3 regions of the Mesorhizobium sp. AR10 genome follow, and region 2 is predicted to be linked to each of the others. Evidence: predicted binding sites of a transcription regulator. Region 2 holds the regulator's gene; each other region holds the start of a gene.
The links. The regulator LexA, encoded in region 2, represses DNA repair genes until DNA is damaged. The targets are predictions, from matches to a motif close to TGTTCNNNNTGTGTTCNG.
Positions count from the first base shown of each region.

Region 1 (5,882 bases), 400 kb from region 2:
CGGAGCGCACCAGGTCGGCGGTGGTGATCGGCTTGACCAGGAAATCGGCGACCTTGAGCTGGACCAGGATGCGCACCGCCGCGGCGTTGAATTCCTGGGTGACGACGACGACCGGAACGCGGCCTTCCAGCCGGCGCATGATTCGCTGCAGCGACTCGACCTCCTCGAGCCTGGCCGCATCCATGTCGACGATGAGGGCGCCGAAATCGGTTTCCTGGACCTCGCCGCGAAGCTCGGAGACGTTTTTCTCAACCGTCGAAAGCTGGATGACCTCCGAGGCGGCGAACGCTGTGCGCGTGTCCTGCAGGAAAGTCCTGTCACTGGATACGAGCAGGATCTTCTTGGTCATGATGCCGCTTGCCATTGTTGTCAGCCTGTCACGTCAGTCGCCAAATAATCAGTCGCCAAATAGTCAGTCGGTTGTCGTCGACGGTGCAGCCTGGGCGCTGGTCGCGTGGTCGGCTGCCGCGGAAGTGCTGCGTTGGGCCGGAACCAGAAGCCTGGTGTTCTGGACGCCGTATTTCCACGGATCGACCATCTGCATGACGGTATTGGAGGCCTGCGCGTTGCCTGCAGCCATCGTCACCCCTTCGCTGCGCACATAGTCGTCACTGGTGCAGCCGCTGGAGAAGCCGGCAGCCAACAGGGTGATGCACAGTCCCGCAACCAGACGCATGGCTTCAATCCTTCGGCAGGTCGAGGAAATGCCCGGCCGTGGTCACCGCGGCCGGCTGCGCAACGCGGCCGTCGGCCAATGCCAGCGCCCGGTTGGCGTCGGACGCCTTCACTTCCTCGGTGTTGTTGAGAAAGTAGTCGACATTGCTGGCCGGCTGCGTGCCGTCGGTCGGCTCGACGAGCTTTTTCGACGGGTCTACCGGCTTGACCAGATAGGGCGTGACGATGATCACCAGGTCGGTTTCGCGCCGCTGATAGGATTTCGAGGAAAACAGCGGGCCAAGCACTGGCATCTTGCCGAGACCAGGAATGCGCGACGTGGTGATGTCGTTTTGGGACTGCAGCAGGCCGGCGATCATGAAGCTCTGGCCGTTCTTCAAGTCGACCGACGTCCTGGCGCGGCGCACGATGAAACCTGGCACCGAGATGTTGCCGATGTTGTAGGATGCCGATGCGTCGATCGAGGACACTTCCGGTGCGATGTCCAGGCTGACCAGCCCGTCCTTGAGCACGGTCGGCGTGAAATCCAGGCTGACGCCATATTTCTTGTAGGTGACCGAGATCTTGCCGTTGTCCTCGGAGACCGGGATCGGGAACTCGCCCCCGGCGAGAAAGCTCGCCGTTTGGCCCGAGCGGGCGATCAGGTTCGGCTCAGCCAGCCGCCGGGCAAGGCCACGTTCTTCCAGCGCCTTGATGGCGATGTCGATCGAAACGCCATTCGACAGTAGCTTGCCGATGATCTCGCCTGTTCCCGCCCCCGGCACCGTGCCAGGGTCGATCGTGATATCCCGTCCGCCGATGCCGTAGGCGAAATTGGCGCTGTATTTCGCGCCGAGGTCCTGCCCGGCCTGGCGGTTGATCTCGACAAAGCGGACATTGAGCTGAACCTGCTGCGACGACGAGATGTTGACCGAGTTGATCACCTCCTCGTTGCCGGAAAAGCGCGTCGCGATCTTGTTCGCCTTTTCGGCGGCGACCGCGTCATCCGCCTCGCCCGACAGCACGACGCGACCGTTGGCGGACCCAACCTTGATGTTGGCGTCCGGCACGCTGGCGCGAATGGTGCTGGCCAGTTGGTCGGTGTCAAGGGTCACCTCTATGTCGACGGTGCCGACAAGCTGCTTGTTCTCGTCGAACAACGCGATGCCTGTGGTGCCGAGATTGTTGCCGAGCACATAGAAGGACTTGTCGGTCAGCGGATTGACGTTGGCGATCTCCGGATCGCCGATGACGATCTGGTAGAAGGCAGCGCTGGTCATGATCGTCTTCGGCTTGCCCTTGGCAACCTTGATCGACGCATTCTTGGTCGACGAGACATAGACGATGTCATTGCCCGCCTTCGCCGGCGCGCCAAAGCCGAGCATCCCGACCGCGGCCAGCGAAGCTGCCATTGCCAAGGCCCGCACAAGGCGCAGCCGTCCCGTCATCCTATATGTGTTCAGCCCCAACATTGTCCCGTCCCTCGCCCAGTCCCCACTGGCTGCTATTTCTGGTCCCGCGAAGGAACCTGGTATTCCTCGGCCTGCGTGCCGCGCGTCACGATGATCGTCTTGAACTTCGGCTTCTCCGGCTCCTTCGTCACAGCGTCGAACAGCGAGCCGGCCGCGGCCGTGCTGGATGCGACCGATCCGCCGAAGGATGAAATGGTGGTGACGCCGTCCTTACCGTCGCCGCCTTCGCTGGAAGACCGAAGCGACAAGGACAAGGTGCCAACGGTGCGGGCCAGCGCCACTTTCTGCGCGCCGTCGGTCGTCACCTCGATGGTCACGGAATTGGCGATCTGCGGTTCGGTCTGGCGCTCGTCGGCGCCCTGGCCGACACTCAGCACCTTGGCGTCGGCGACGACGATTTCGGATGTGATGGTCGAACCGGCAGCACCCTGCGCGTTCTTGGCCACTTCCTGGATTTCGCCCGCGTCACGCGTCAGCACGACGTCGACCCGGTCGCCCGTCGTCACGAAACCGCCGACACCGGCGATCTCGTCGGTGCGAATGGTCACCGCCCGCATTCCGGGAGACAGCATGTTGGAAAGCGTCGCGCGGCCATTCGGCCCGGACAGTTTGGAGAGCAGCACCGGTTCGTTGACCTCGATCGGCGACAGCACCACGCGGTTGCCGTCGGCAAGCAACGCATCAACGGTGGTGAACGCCCCTTGCGGCACGGAATCCTGCGACCACGGGATTTCGATGAGCTGCGCCCGGTCGAGTTCCATGCCGTAACGCAGCGGCGCGTTCGCCACCACAATGGTCTTGAACTCGACCTTGGGTGCCTCGGGTACCGAGATCGACGCCGTTTTCTCTTCGACGTTGGCCTTCGCCTGGCTCTTCACCCAGAAGTCCGCGGCAAAAATCGAGATCGCCCCGAAAACGGCAGCGATGCCGATCATGGTTATGGCCTTGCCCCTCACACCGAAACCCCTGCACCTGTGGTCTTTTCTTTTGTTGGACCCACGCTAGGCAGCATTGTTAAAGATTCAGGAATCGTGGCCGGCTGCGTTCGACCTATTTCCGCCGGCTTGGTTATCGAATGGTTTTAGGGTAAGAGGGCAAATCCCTCGAACGTAACGGGAACCTCCGTCGCTTGCGCCTCAAAAGCGTGGCAGTATCGGAGAGTGATTCGCAGCATCGGAATCCAGCCAGGCATGGACGACAACAACGATCTTTTCGGCAATCTGGACAAGCAGCCGCAACCGGCTCGCGCAACGCCGCGCCCGGCAGACCCGTTGGTGCAGGCAGCGAAGCGTCCGGCAGCAACGCGCGACGGCAGCGAGGGCTACAGCGCGGCCGACATCGAGGTGCTGGAAGGGCTTGAGCCGGTGCGGCGCCGGCCCGGCATGTATATCGGCGGCACCGACGACAAGGCGATGCACCATCTGTTCGCCGAGGTCATCGACAATTCGATGGACGAGGCGGTCGCCGGCCACGCGACCTTCATCGATGTCGAGCTTTCCGCCGACGGATATCTGTCGGTCACCGACAATGGCCGCGGCATTCCGGTCGATCCGCACCCGAAATTCAAGAAGCCGGCGCTCGAAGTCATCATGACGACGCTGCATTCGGGCGGCAAGTTCGACTCCAAGGTCTATGAAACTTCCGGCGGTCTGCACGGCGTCGGCGTCTCCGTCGTCAACGCACTGTCGGACCACCTCGAGGTCGAAGTCGCGCGGGGGCGGCAACTTTACCGGCAAAGATTTTCGCGCGGCGTTCCGGTGACCGGCCTGGAGCAGCTCGGCGAAGTGCACAACCGGCGCGGCACAAAAATCCGCTTCCATCCCGACGAGCAGATTTTCGGCAAGGGTGCGGCATTCGAGCCGGCACGGCTCTATCGCATGACGCGCTCGAAAGCCTATCTGTTCGGCGGCGTCGAGATCCGCTGGACCTGCGATCCGTCGCTGATCAAGGAAAAGGACACGACGCCGGCCAAGGCCGAGTTCCATTTTCCAGGCGGCCTCAAGGACTATCTGAAGGCCTCGCTCGGTGACGAGTTCCAGGTCACCCGCGAAATGTTTGCCGGCAAAAGCGACAAGCAGGGCGGCCATGGCTCGCTCGAATGGGCGGTGACCTGGTTCGGCGGCGACGGGTTCATCAATTCCTATTGCAACACCATTCCGACCGCCGAAGGCGGCACGCACGAGGCCGGCTTCCGCAATGTGCTGACTCGGGGCTTGCGCGCCTATGCCGACCTGGTCGGCAACAAGCGCGCCTCGATCGTCACCTCGGAAGACGTGATGATCTCGGCCGCCGGCATGCTGTCGGTGTTCATCCGCGAGCCGGAATTCGTCGGCCAGACCAAGGACAGGCTGGCGACGATAGAGGCGATCCGCATCGTCGAGACCGCCATCCGCGACCCGTTCGACCATTGGCTGGCCGACAATCCGCAGGAAGCCTCGAAACTGCTCGAATGGGTGATCGCACGCGCCGACGAGCGGGTGCGCCGGCGCCAGGAAAAGGAAGTGTCGCGCAAGAGCGCGGTGCGCAAATTGCGGCTGCCCGGCAAGCTCGCCGACTGCACGCAGAACGCCGCGGCTGGTGCTGAACTGTTCATCGTCGAAGGCGATTCGGCCGGTGGCTCGGCAAAGCAGGCGCGCGACCGCGCCAGCCAGGCGGTGCTGCCGCTGCGCGGAAAAATCCTCAACGTCGCCAGCGCCGGCAACGACAAGCTGGCCGGCAATCAGCAGATCTCGGACCTGATCCAGGCGCTCGGCTGCGGCACGCGATCGAAGTACCGCGACGAGGATTTGCGCTACGACCGGGTCATCATCATGACCGATGCCGACGTCGACGGCGCCCACATCGCGTCGCTGCTGATCACCTTCTTCTACCAGGAAATGCCGGCCCTGGTTCGTGGCGGCCATCTCTATCTGGCGGTGCCGCCGCTCTACTCGATCCGGCAAGGCGGCAAGGTCGCCTATGCCCGCGACGATGGCCACAAGGACGAACTGCTGCGCACCGAGTTCACCGGGCGCGGCAAGGTCGAAATCGGCCGCTTCAAGGGTCTGGGCGAGATGATGGCCGCGCAGCTCAAGGAAACCACCATGGATCCGAAGAAGCGCACGCTGCTCCGGATTGATGTCATCGATGCCGAGGCCGCGACCAAGGATGCGGTCGACGCACTGATGGGCACCAAACCCGAAGCCCGCTTCCGCTTCATCCAGGAACGCGCCGAATTCGCCGAGACGGAAGTGCTGGATATCTGAACGCCCGCTATTCTAGTTTGCCGTTCTAGGAGACGAGCATGTGACCTGGGCGCGGCTGAACGAGTATATCGGCACGAGAGCCGCTGGCCTGACACGACCGACGCGCTCGGACTGGATTTTCGCTCTTCGGACCGTCTCAGCTGGGCTGATCGCGCTTCTGGCCGCCTACGCCCTCAAGCTCGACCACCCGCAATGGGCGATGATGACCGTGTTCATCGTCGCCCAGCCGGTCGCCGGCATGGTGCTGGCGAAAGGCATTTACCGGCTGCTCGGCACGCTGGCGGGCGGGCTGGCGGCGATCGGCATCACCACTGTCTTCGGCACCGGCCCCTGGCTTCTCGTCACCGCGCTGGCGGTCTGGATCGGCCTCTGCACGCTTGTCTCGTCGCTGCTGCGCAACCCGGAAGCCTATGGCGCAGCCCTTGCCGGCTATACCGCGATGATCATCGGTCTTCCGGCGTTCGGACAGCCGCATCTCGTCGTCGATCTTGCCGTCGCGCGCTGTGCGGAA
Region 1 is NZ_CP080524.1:3,796,930-3,802,811, reverse strand. Features, by position in the region: gene LHFGNBLO_RS21850 (AAA family ATPase) at 1-364, opposite strand, end outside; gene LHFGNBLO_RS21845 (hypothetical protein) at 413-676, opposite strand; gene LHFGNBLO_RS21840 (type II and III secretion system protein family protein) at 681-2,066, opposite strand; gene cpaB (Flp pilus assembly protein CpaB) at 2,159-3,061, opposite strand; gene parE (DNA topoisomerase IV subunit B) at 3,317-5,371, shown strand; partial or broken gene LHFGNBLO_RS21825 (FUSC family protein) at 5,412-5,882, shown strand, end outside.
Region 1: the regulator LexA is predicted to act here: its motif matches at 3,230-3,247, upstream of parE (DNA topoisomerase IV subunit B).

Region 2 (5,882 bases):
AGCGTGCGGCGCCCTTGTTGACGTCGCCGATGTCGAACCACACGATCATGTCCTTGATCGACATGATCTCGTCGTCGCCATGGCTCCAGCCGAGCCGGGCCAGATAGTTGAGCAGCGCCTCGGGCAGGTAGCCCATGGCGCGATAGGCCTCGACACCGAGCGCGCCGTGCCGTTTCGACAGCTTGGCGCCATCGGCGCCATGGATCAGCGGAATATGCGACATCGACGGCACGTCCCAGCCCATGGCGCGGTAGATCACCGTCTGGCGGGCGGCGTTGGTCAGATGATCGTCGCCGCGGATGATGTGGGTGACGCCCATGTCGTGATCGTCGACGACGACGGCATGCATGTAGGTCGGGTTGCCATCCGAGCGCAGGATGATGAAGTCGTCGAGATCCTTGTTGGGAAAGCGCACCTCGCCCTGCACGCGGTCGTCCACCACGGTCTCGCCCTCGCTCGGCGCCTTGATGCGGATGGCGCCCTTGACGCCTGGCGGTGCCTCTGACGGGTCGCGGTCGCGCCAGCTTCCGTCATAGCGCGGCGGCAGGCCCTTGGCGCGCGCTGCCTCGCGGATCGCCTCCAGTTCTGCAGGGGTTTCGTAGGCGTAGTAGGCCTTGCCCAGGCGCACCAGTTCCTCGGCCACCTCGCGATGGCGCGGCGCGCGCTCGAACTGCGATATGGCCTCGCCGTCCCAGGAAAGGCCAAGCCATGTCAGCCCATCCAGAATGGCCTGGGTCGCCGCTTCGTTGAAGCGCTCGCGATCGGTGTCCTCAATGCGCAGCAGCATCGTGCCGCCGGTGTGCTTCGCATACAGCCAGTTGAACAGCGCTGTGCGCGCGCCGCCAATATGCAGGAAGCCGGTGGGCGAGGGGGCAAAACGAGTGACGACCTTGTCGGACATGGAACTCTCGGGAGACGTAGGAAGCGGGTGCGGTTGCGCGGACTTTCGCGCGCTGCGCGTTCATGTAGCATAGGAGGTCAAGGGCGCAAGGGGCAGACCCGATGGCTGGACGTGGCCGGGGCGTGGACGATGGCGGCGCGGACGAGGGCGCGGGTGCAAGCGTCAGCGAACGCTCGTTGTTTGCCGAAATCCCGCATGCCGAGCAAATGCCGGTTTTGTTGCCCGCACCGCGCCCCGGTATCCAACCGTTGCCGCCGGATGGTCCCAAGCCGGCGCCGAGCTCCGGAACGGTTTTCCGCTTCCGCAGAGGGCTCCGCCGCCTTTCATTGCCCAGCTTTCGCCAAAGCATCATCGAGGCCGCTGGCACGGAACTCGACCGCGGCGTCGCCTTCCTGCTGGTGCCGGTTTTTCTGGCGGCCGGTGTGATCTTCTATTTCTCGCTGACGAACGAGCCGGGCTTTGCGCAGCCCATCGCCGTCGTGGTTCTGATGGCATTTTGTGCCGTTGTCTCGCGGTCGTGGCCCAAAACGCATCTGTGCTTCATCGTGGTGATGCTGTGCGGGCTCGGCGTGCTCGCCGCCAAGGTCGAAACCTGGCGCGCCGGAACGCAGATGCTTGGTTCGGAAATCCAGACGCGGCTGACCGGCCGTGTCGTCAGCCTCGATCAGATGGCCAATGGCCGCATCAGACTGACCATCGACGTGATTTCGACCGCCCGGCCGAAGCTGCGCTATGCACCGGAACGTGTCAGGCTTTCGGCACGAAAAATACCCCCTGAGATGACCGCCGGTTCCGTAGTGACCGGCTATGTCCGGCTGTTGTCACCGACCGGCCCGGTGCGGCCGGACAGCTACGATTTCTCCTTCGACAGCTATTTCGCCGGCATCGGTGCCAGCGGCTTTTTCCTCGGCAATCCGAAAATCGTCCCCTCCGAAGGCGCGCCGCCGTTTTCGGCGCGCGTCTCTTCCGCGATCGAAAATGCGCGGGAGAGTATCGCAGACCACATCCGGGTTCAAGTCGGCGGTGCCGAAGGCGAGATTGCCGCGGCACTCATCGTTGGCGTGCGTGCCGGCATCCCGGAAGAGATCAACGAGGCGATGCGGCGCACCGGCATCTACCACATCATCTCCATCTCCGGCCTGCACATGGCGTTGGTCGCCGGCACCATCATGGCGCTGCTGCGCGGCGCCTTCGCTCTGTTTCCGGATTTTTCCTCGCGCCGGTCGGTCAAGAAATACGCAGCGGCGACGGCGCTTGTCTCCATCGCAGCCTATCTCGTCTTTTCCGGCATCGTCGTCGCAGCCGAGCGCAGCTTCATCATGCTGGCGGTCATGCTTGTCGCCGTGCTGTTCGACCGTGCCGCGCTCACCATGCGCAATCTGGCGATCTCGGCCATCGCCGTTATCCTGGTGTCGCCGCACGAGGTGGTCGGCCCGAGCTTCCAGATGTCGTTCGCCGCGACCGCAGCCCTCGTCGGCGCCTATGCCGGCTGGTCAGACTATCGCGCTGGCAAGGCCACCGCGCCGCCACCGCGACGCTCGCCGCTCGGCTTTGTCACACGAAAATTCGTGCAGGGGATGGGCGGTCTGGCAATGACCTCCATCATCGCCGCAAGCGCCACCGCGCTTTTCGCCATCTGGCATTTTCAGCGTGTGTCGCCGCTCAGCCTGTTCGCCAACCTGGCCATCATGCCGATCGTTTCGCTCGTCGTCATGCCGTTCGCCGTTCTCAGTGCCCTGGCGATGCCGTTCGGCGCCGATGGGCCTTTCCTCTATGTGATGGGCAAGGGGCTGACCGCGATGATCGCAATATCGGGGTGGATCTCCGCGCGGTCGCCGGTCGATGCGGTCGGACTGATTTCGCTGCAATCGGTGCTGCTGACGACGATCGCCCTGATCATCGCCACCATGGCGACGACATGGCTTAGGCTTGCGGCACTTCCCTTCGCCATCGCCGGACTGCTGACGATTTCCGAGACACGTACGCCCGACGTGCTGATTTCGGAGGACGCCCATCTGGTGGCGCTGCCGATCGGCGGCGGTGAACTTGCCGTCAACCGGGTTCGTTCGAACGAATTCACCACCGACAACTGGAAACATGCGCTGACGTCGGCAACCATTGTCGAGCCGGAGACGTTCGAAAGAGGAGACGCGCAGTTCGACATCGCCGACCCGGCCGGCTTGCCGCTGGGGTCGCCATTCTATTGCAAGGCCGGACTATGCCTCGCCCGGCATCCATCCGGTGCGATCGTTGCGTATGTCGAAGACCGCAAGGACGCATGGAAAGCCTGTTCTTTCGCGACCCTGATCATCATCAATGACGCTACCGCCTACGACCCTTGCCGCAATCCGCTGGTCCTCATCGTCAACAAGCGGCAGCTTGCCCGTTCGGGCAGCGCCGCCGTCTTCTTCGACCCGCAATCGGCAATCGGCCCGGCAGAGATCGACTTTCGCCGTCGAGAAGCCATATCGGCCCTGGCACGTCCAACGAAAGTTCTCGCGCGAGGCGAGAGGCCTGCCGCCCTACCAAAAGCCCGAGAGATCAGTCGTCCAGCCGGCTCAATAGCGCCGGATCAGCCCGACGAGCTTGCCTTGCACCTTGACCCGGTCCGGACCAAAAATGCGGGTTTCATAGGCCGGGTTGGCGGCCTCAAGGGCAATCGAGGCGCCCTTGCGGCGGAACCGCTTCAATGTCGCTTCCTCATCGTCGACCAGCGCCACGATGATCTCGCCGGGGCTTGCCGTGTCGGCGTTGCGGATAATGACCGTGTCGCCATCGAAAATGCCGGCCTCGATCATCGAATCGCCCTTCACCTCCAGCGCATAGTGCTCGCCGCCCATGATCATGTCCGGCGGCACCGAGATCGAATGCGTTTGGTGCTGGATGGCGTCGATCGGCACGCCGGCTGCAATCCGTCCCATCACCGGGATGGACACTGCGGCAACCACATCGTCGTCATTGCCGGCCGAAGGCATGCGCGACGGCGCCGGCTTGATTTGCCGCCCCAGGCCGCCCTGCCCAAGACTGCCCTGAATGACGCTTGGCGAGAATTTGCGCGCTGCGTTGAGACCGGGCGCAATCGAGTCCGGTAGGCGCAGCACTTCCAGGGCGCGCGCGCGATTGGGTAGCCGACGAATGAAGCCGCGTTCTTCCAGCGCCGTGATCAGCCGATGGATTCCCGACTTGGAGGCTAAGTCGAGCGCTTCCTTCATCTCGTCGAACGAGGGCGGAATGCCGCTTTCCTTCAGCCGCTCATGGATGAACATCAGAAGTTCATGTTGCTTGCGCGTCAGCATGGCGGCCCCCAGGAGATTGAAACCAGAATCAGAAAAACAAACCCAGAACAAACACTATCTGTTCCAGTTGTGTTCCGCAACCGTTTAAAGTTTAATGAATAAGTTAGGGTAGCGGAAACCATCGGGCGCTCGAACAACGCCTCCATCCCCCACCGCCTCTCATTGCAATGGGCCTGATCTCATTGAATTCGTTTATGTTTACGCGATACATGCTATTTGCAGGCGTGGATTGGTACAGTCGGCCAGCCGGCAAAAGAAGCCAATATCCGTCACACCTTGATCAAACTCTCGTCTGATCTCCCGTGAACGAAACGAAGCCAAAACGCCAACGATTGGTTAACCATGTCGGTGTTGGCGCATTCGAGGGGAGAGCCGTACGCGATCTGGAAATTCGCGTCTGTCGCGGGCTTTTCTAAAGGTTGGCTCTCTGGCACACCGGAAACCGTTTTCGACCAACCAAGGAAGACTGAACATGGTGGGAATTCCCGATCTCGCGGCGATCGAGGCGATGGATGCCGCAGATCCCCTGCGCGCCATGCGCGACCGCTTTGTCCTGCCGCAAGGGGTGGTCTATCTCGACGGCAACTCGCTGGGGGCTGCTTCGCATGCCGCTTTCGATGAATTGCGCAAGGCTGCGACCGAAGAATGGGCGCACGATCTCATCCGCGCCTGGAACACGGCCGGCTGGTTCGACATGCCGCTTGAGCTCGGCGACCAACTCGGGCGCCTGATCGGCGCCGCGGCTGGGCTGACAGTGGTCTGCGACACGACGTCGATCAACATCTACAAGGTACTGCACGCCGCCATGGCAATGCGGCCGGGGCGGTCAATCATCGTCGCCGAGGGCGACAGCTTTCCGACCGACCTTTACATGGCCGAAGGTGTGGTCTCGACCCGAGAAGGCACTGTGCTGCGCCTCGCCGGCGTCGACGCGCCTGATATCGAGAAGCTGATCGACGAACGCGTCGCCGTGGTGCTGGTCAACCACGTCAACTACAAGTCGGGCGAATTGCGCGACATGATGGCGCTGACGCGCAGAGCCCATGAGGCCGGCGCGCTGATCGTCTGGGATCTCTGCCATACTGCAGGTGCCATGCCGGTCGAACTGGACAAGGCGAATGCCGATTTCGCCGTCGGCTGTACCTACAAATACCTCAACGGCGGCCCGGGTGCTCCTGCCTTCATCTACGCGGCGGAGCGCCATCTTGCCGATATCACCCAGCCGCTCAGCGGCTGGTGGGGCCATGCACGGCCCTTCGCCTTCGAGCAAGGCTACGCGGCCGGCATCGGCATCCGCCGGTTTCTGTGCGGCACCCAGCCCGTCCTGTCGATGCGCACGCTCAAGGGAGCGCTCGACATCTGGAACGATGTCGACCTGGCGGCAGTGCGAAGCAAGAGCATTGCGCTGGCCGACCTGTTCATCGAACTCGTCGAGACAAAGTGCGGCGCCTTTGGTCTCACGCTGGAAAGCACCCGCGACGGCGCCATGCGCGGCAGCCAGATCTCGTTCATGCACGAGCACGGCTACCAAATCATGCGGGCGCTGATCGAACGTGGCGTGATCGGCGATTTCCGTGCGCCGTCGACCATGCGTTTCGGCTTCACCCCGCTCTATGTCGGCTACACCGATGTGTGGCGGGCTGTCGAAGTGCTCGAAGACATCTTGCGCACCGGCGCCTGGAAGG
Region 2 is NZ_CP080524.1:4,194,800-4,200,681, reverse strand. Features, by position in the region: gene gltX (glutamate--tRNA ligase) at 1-901, opposite strand, end outside; partial or broken gene LHFGNBLO_RS23855 (ComEC/Rec2 family competence protein) at 1,003-3,466, shown strand; gene lexA (transcriptional repressor LexA) at 3,460-4,197, opposite strand; gene kynU (kynureninase) at 4,670-5,882, shown strand, end outside.

Region 3 (5,882 bases), 2.9 Mb from region 2:
GAAGGGCACTCCGAATTGGCCCTTACTTCTCCTCTTGCCCTCCCACCCTAGTAACGCAACAGGCCCCTAAGGGGAGAAGGGGGGCGCCACGCCAGCCAGCGTCAACGCCCGGAAACGGGTGAGGGGCAATTCGAAATGGAAGCGATTTGACCCACCTTCGCCCAAAGCTGAATTGACCCTGCACCCCTGACATGCCAAACGCCCCGGGGAGCCGGTATTCCCGCCAAACCCTTCATCTGGAGAAGCCCCTGATGACCGATCGCATCGAGATCGCCGGATTGCAGATTGCCCGCGAGCTTCACGACTTTGTCGTTGGCGAGGCGCTGCCGGGCACCGGCATCACGGCGGATGCGTTCTGGAACGGCTTTTCGGCCATTGTCCACGATCTCGCGCCGAAGAACCTGGCGCTCCTGGCAAAGCGCGACGCCATCCAGGAGCAGATCGATGGCTGGTATCGCGACAATGGCGCGCCCGTCGACATGGAGGTCTACAAGACTTTCCTCCGGGAGATAGGCTATCTCGTCCCCGAAGGCCCGGCCTTCTCCGTGACGACGGACAATGTCGATCCGGAGATCGCCATCGTCGCCGGGCCGCAGCTGGTGGTGCCGGTGATGAACGCGCGCTATGCGCTCAACGCCGCCAATGCCCGCTGGGGTTCGCTCTATGACGCGCTCTACGGCACCGATGCCATTGCCGAGACCGGCGGCGCTGAAAAGGGCAAGGGCTTCAACCCGGCGCGTGGCGCCAAGGTCGTCGCCTGGGCCAAGAATTTTCTCGACGAGTCGGTGCCGCTCACCTCGGGCAAATGGGCAGGCGTGAACGGGCTTTCAGTTGCCCTTGGCGCGCTGCGGCTGGGTGCCGGCGCCGGCGGCACCACGCTCGCCGACCCCAAACAGTTTGCCGGCTATCGCGGCGATGCCGCCAACCCGCAATCGATCCTGCTGGTGAAGAACGGCCTGCACATCGAAATCCTGATCGACCGCAACAACCAGATCGGTCGCACCGATCCGGCAGGGATTTCCGATGTCGTGCTGGAATCGGCGCTGACCACCATCCAGGACTGCGAGGATTCGGTCGCGGCGGTGGATGCGCAGGACAAGGTCGTGGTCTACCGCAACTGGCTCGGCCTGATGAAGGGCGATTTGGCGGAAGAGATCACCAAGGCCGGCAAGACTTTTACCAGAAAGCTCAATCCCGACCGCAACTACACCGCGCCAAATGACGGCACGCTGACCTTGCCAGGCCGCTCGCTGATGCTGGTGCGCAATGTCGGCCACCTCATGACCAATCCGGCGATCACAGACGGCGATGGCAGGCAAGTGCCGGAAGGCATCATGGATGCGGCGATGACGGCGCTGATCGCGCTGCACGATGTCGGGTCGAACGGCCGCCGGAAAAACTCCCGCGCCGGCTCGATGTACATCGTCAAACCCAAGATGCACGGGCCGGAAGAAGTCGCCTTCGCCGTCGAGATTTTCGACCGCGTGGAAGTGCTGCTCGGCATGGCGAAAAACACCATCAAGATGGGCATCATGGACGAGGAGCGGCGCACCACCGTCAACCTCAAGGAGGCGATCCGCGCCGCCAAGGACCGCGTGGTGTTCATCAACACCGGCTTCCTCGACCGCACCGGCGACGAGATCCACACCTCCATGGAAGCCGGCCCGATGATCCGCAAGGGCGACATGAAGCAGGCCGCCTGGATTTCCGCCTACGAGGCCTGGAACGTCGACACCGGGCTGGAATGCGGCTTGGCCGGTCATGCCCAGATCGGCAAGGGCATGTGGGCGATGCCCGATCTGATGGCGGCGATGCTCACCGACAAGATCGCCCATCCCAAGGCCGGCGCCAACACCGCCTGGGTTCCGTCGCCGACGGCGGCGACGCTGCATGCCACGCACTATCACAAGGTCGATGTCCACGCCGTGCAGGCAGCGCTGAAAAGCCGGCCCAAGGCCAAGCTCGACGACATCCTGTCGGTGCCGGTGGCGGTGCGTCCGAACTGGACGCCCGACGAGATCCAGCGCGAACTCGACAACAACGCGCAAGGCATTCTCGGCTATGTCGTGCGCTGGATCGAGGAAGGCGTCGGCTGTTCGAAGGTGCCCGACATCAACGATGTCGGCCTGATGGAAGACCGCGCCACGCTGCGCATCTCCTCGCAGCACATCGCCAACTGGCTGCGCCACGATGTCTGCTCACGTATCCAGGTGATGGATTCCCTGCAGCGCATGGCGGCCATCGTCGACCGGCAGAATGTCGGCGATCCGCACTACCGGCCGATGGCGCCCGACTTCGACAACTCCATAGCCTTCCTCGCCGCCTGCGACCTGGTGTTCAAAGGCAGCGTCCAGCCCAATGGCTACACCGAGCCGGTGCTGCATGCGCGGAGGCTGGAGCTGAAGGCTCGGGAGAAGGCGGTGTAGCGCCAGCGTTTGTTTCGAGCAACGCCGTGAGCTGGCACGTCACGCGCATGAGGTGCTAGCGACTGGCGAAATCGATGGTGAGAGCGCCCTTCTCCCCGTGAACGGGGAGAAGATGGCGGCAGCCAGATGAGGGGCAGCGCGGCGGTCATCGGGTTATGCGCAGCGCCGCATACCCTCGAAGGCGGATGAGTGGTTGCGCCTGGCTGGACGAGCGCCTGCGCCGCCCCTCATCCCCCTGCCGGGACCTTCTCCCCGTAAACGGGGAGAAGGGGGCCAGCTTTACGCCGCCTGCGCCACCCGCTCCGAGCTCATGCGGTAGGAAATCGCTTCCGCCAGATGGATGCGGCCGACCGTCTCGCTGGCCTCGAGATCGGCCAGCGTCCGCGCCACTTTCAACACGCGATGATAGGCGCGCGCGGAAAAGCCGAGCTTTTCGCTGGCATCTTTCAGCAGCGAAAGGCCGGCGGCATCCGGCATGGCGATCTCCTCGATGACGGAAGGCGAGCAATGCGCATTGGTGGTGGCGCTGGTGACGCCGAGCCGCTCAAAACGCTCGCGCTGGATGGTGCGGGCGCGCGCCACGCGCAACGCCACGGCAGCACTCTTCTCCGCCCTATCAGGCCGGATCAAATCGCCGGCCGAGACCGCCGGCACTTCGATCCTGAGATCGATGCGGTCGAGCAGCGGGCCGGAAATGCGCGCCTGGTAGTCGGTACGGCAGCGCTCGCCGCGCAGGCAGCGATAGCCCGGCTCGCCGGCCATGCCGCAGCGGCACGGGTTCATCGCCGCGACCAGCTGGATGCGCGCCGGATAGGTGACGCGATGGTTGGCGCGCGCGATCATGCAGTCGCCGGTCTCCAGCGGCTGGCGCAGCGCATCGAGCGTCTGCGGCGTGAATTCGGGAAACTCGTCGAGGAACAGCACGCCGTGATGGGCAAGCGACACCTCGCCCGGCCGCGCCCTCAGGCCGCCGCCGACCATCGCCGCCATCGACGCCGAATGATGCGGGGCGCGGAACGGCCGCCGATCGGTCAGCTTGCCTTCGCCGAGTTCGCCGGCTACCGAGGCGATCATCGAGACTTCGAGCAACTCCTTCGGCGCCAGCGGCGGCAGGATCGACGGCAGCCGCTGCGCCAGCATAGATTTGCCGGACCCTGGCGGTCCGACCATAAGCAGATTATGACCGCCGGCTGCCGCCACCTCCAGCGCCCGCTTGGCGCTCTCCTGGCCCTTGATGTCGGAGAGGTCAGGCAGGTCGCGCGCCGAGGCATGGATGCCGGCTTCCGGCCGCGACAGCACCTGCGTGCCGCGAAAATGATTGGCGATGGCAATCAGGCTCCGCGGCGCCAGTATGTCGAAATCTTTGCCGGCCCACGCCGCCTCCGGCCCGCAGCCGAACGGGCAGATCAGGCCCTTGCCCTCGGCATTGGCGCCAATCGCCGCCGGCAGCGCGCCGGCGACCGCGGCGATGGTGCCGTCGAGCGACAACTCGCCAAGCACGACATAGCCCGCCAGCATGTCGCCCGGAATGGCGCCGAGCGCCGCCATCAGGCCGAGCGCGATGGGGAGGTCGTAGTGGCTGCCTTCCTTGGGCAGGTCGGCAGGCGCCAGATTGACCGTGACCTTCTTCGACGGCATCGACAGGCCGGAGGCATGGAGTGCGGCCTGCACCCGTTCGCGGCTTTCGGCCACCGCCTTGTCGGCCAGGCCGACGATGTGCATGTTGACCTTGCCCGGCGCGATCATCACCTGCACGTCGACCGGCACGGCCTCGATGCCCTGGAAAGCGACCGTGCGAACCCGCGCCACCATTTTTATGCCCCCGGATACAGGTTCGCCCAAAGCCGGTGCGACCGGGCGGTGAGCGACGTCAGGTGAAGACAACCACAGATTTCTGAGTTAAGCAAGAACATTACAGGAACATGCAGTGTCGAAGCGCGGTCGCCCAGCCTCTGCTTGCCGGCTGACCAATGAACTCCATCCGTCCGAGAGACATAATTAACCACATTGGAAGAAGGCGAAGGGCGGTTGGGTTTGTCACCGATCCGACGCGCGTACGATGTTATCGTTGCGATCGGGGAGCATCCGCAGCGCGTCCAAGCGCAAAAGCGAGGATCGACAGATGCCGACCTTAAGCAATGGCAGTGAGCTCACCGTATGGGAAGAACCCGACAACCCCAATCCGAGCCCTGACGCGGTCCTTTTCAGCATCACGGAAACCGACGGCGACGTGATCGGACCGATAGGAGCAAAGTCGGATTTCCCGTTCGGTGGGATCGACCTGGCTTCGGTCGATGTCTTCGACGGCTTCTTCACCATCACCAGCTTCACCCATGAGGGCAGGACCGAGACCTGGACGACAGTGGAAACGCAGGTCTTCGACAACGAAGGCAACTTTATCCGCAGCGTGTCCGACCAGGCGGCCTTCCTGTCGGCGCGGATCGTCTCGGTCAACGCCAACAGTCCCGACAGCCTGACGGTGACATGGATCGGGGCGAACGAATATTTCGGCGGCGAAAACACCCAGTACGGTCAGCATCAGATCATCCTGGAAGGCGGCGCGCTTCAGCCCGACACCTTCGTCAATCATGCGCCCACGGCCGCCAATCTGAATGTGTCGGTTTCGCAGGGGCAATTTCTCGACGACATCAAATTCAGCGCGGCGGATGCCGACTACGATCTCTTGAGCTTTGTCGTCGTCGACGGGCCGGACCACGGCAGCCTTGAGCAGAGCACGAATTTCGACGGCAACCATTACCCGTTTCACCAGGGTCACTACGGCACCAGCCTGCACTATCATGCGGACTTTCTGAGCGACAATCTGTTCGACTACACGCCCGCGGCCGGCTTCGTCGGCACCGACAGCTTTACGGTCTACGCTACGGACGGCCAGGGAAACAGTAATGTGGCGACGATTGCGATCACGGTCACGCCGCCGGCCGAATCCCTCACGCTGACCGACGCCACGAACATCGTGAGCTATGAAAGCTACGATCATGCCGTGCTCGTCGCCGCACTGGGCGGCGGCGACCGCATCACCGGCACCCCGTTCAACGATACGATCGACGGCGGCGCCGGCCATGACCAGCTGTTCGGCGGCGCCGGCGCCGACACGATCATCGGCGGCGCGGGCACCGATTGGCTGAAGGGCGACGCCGGCAATGACCAGATAAGTGGCGGTGCGGGCACGGACGGCATCCGCGGTGACGCTGGCGACGACTTTCTCGACGGCGGCGCTGGCTCCGACGACCTGCGCGGCGGCGCTGGCGACGACATCCTCAATGGCGGTGCCGGCCGCGACCGGCTGGCCGGCGGGGCGGGGCGGGATGTCTTCGTGTTCGACGCAGTTGGACCGGCGAACCACGACAGTATCGACGACTTCGATGCGCCTGATGATGTGTTCCGGCTGGACAGCTCCGTATTCGTCGGGCTGTCGGCCGGCCCGCTTTTCGCTGC
Region 3 is NZ_CP080524.1:997,862-1,003,743, reverse strand. Features, by position in the region: gene LHFGNBLO_RS08185 (malate synthase G) at 252-2,426, shown strand; gene LHFGNBLO_RS08180 (YifB family Mg chelatase-like AAA ATPase) at 2,706-4,238, opposite strand; gene LHFGNBLO_RS08175 (Ig-like domain-containing protein) at 4,549-5,882, shown strand, end outside.
Region 3: the regulator LexA is predicted to act here: its motif matches at 4,332-4,349, upstream of LHFGNBLO_RS08180 (YifB family Mg chelatase-like AAA ATPase).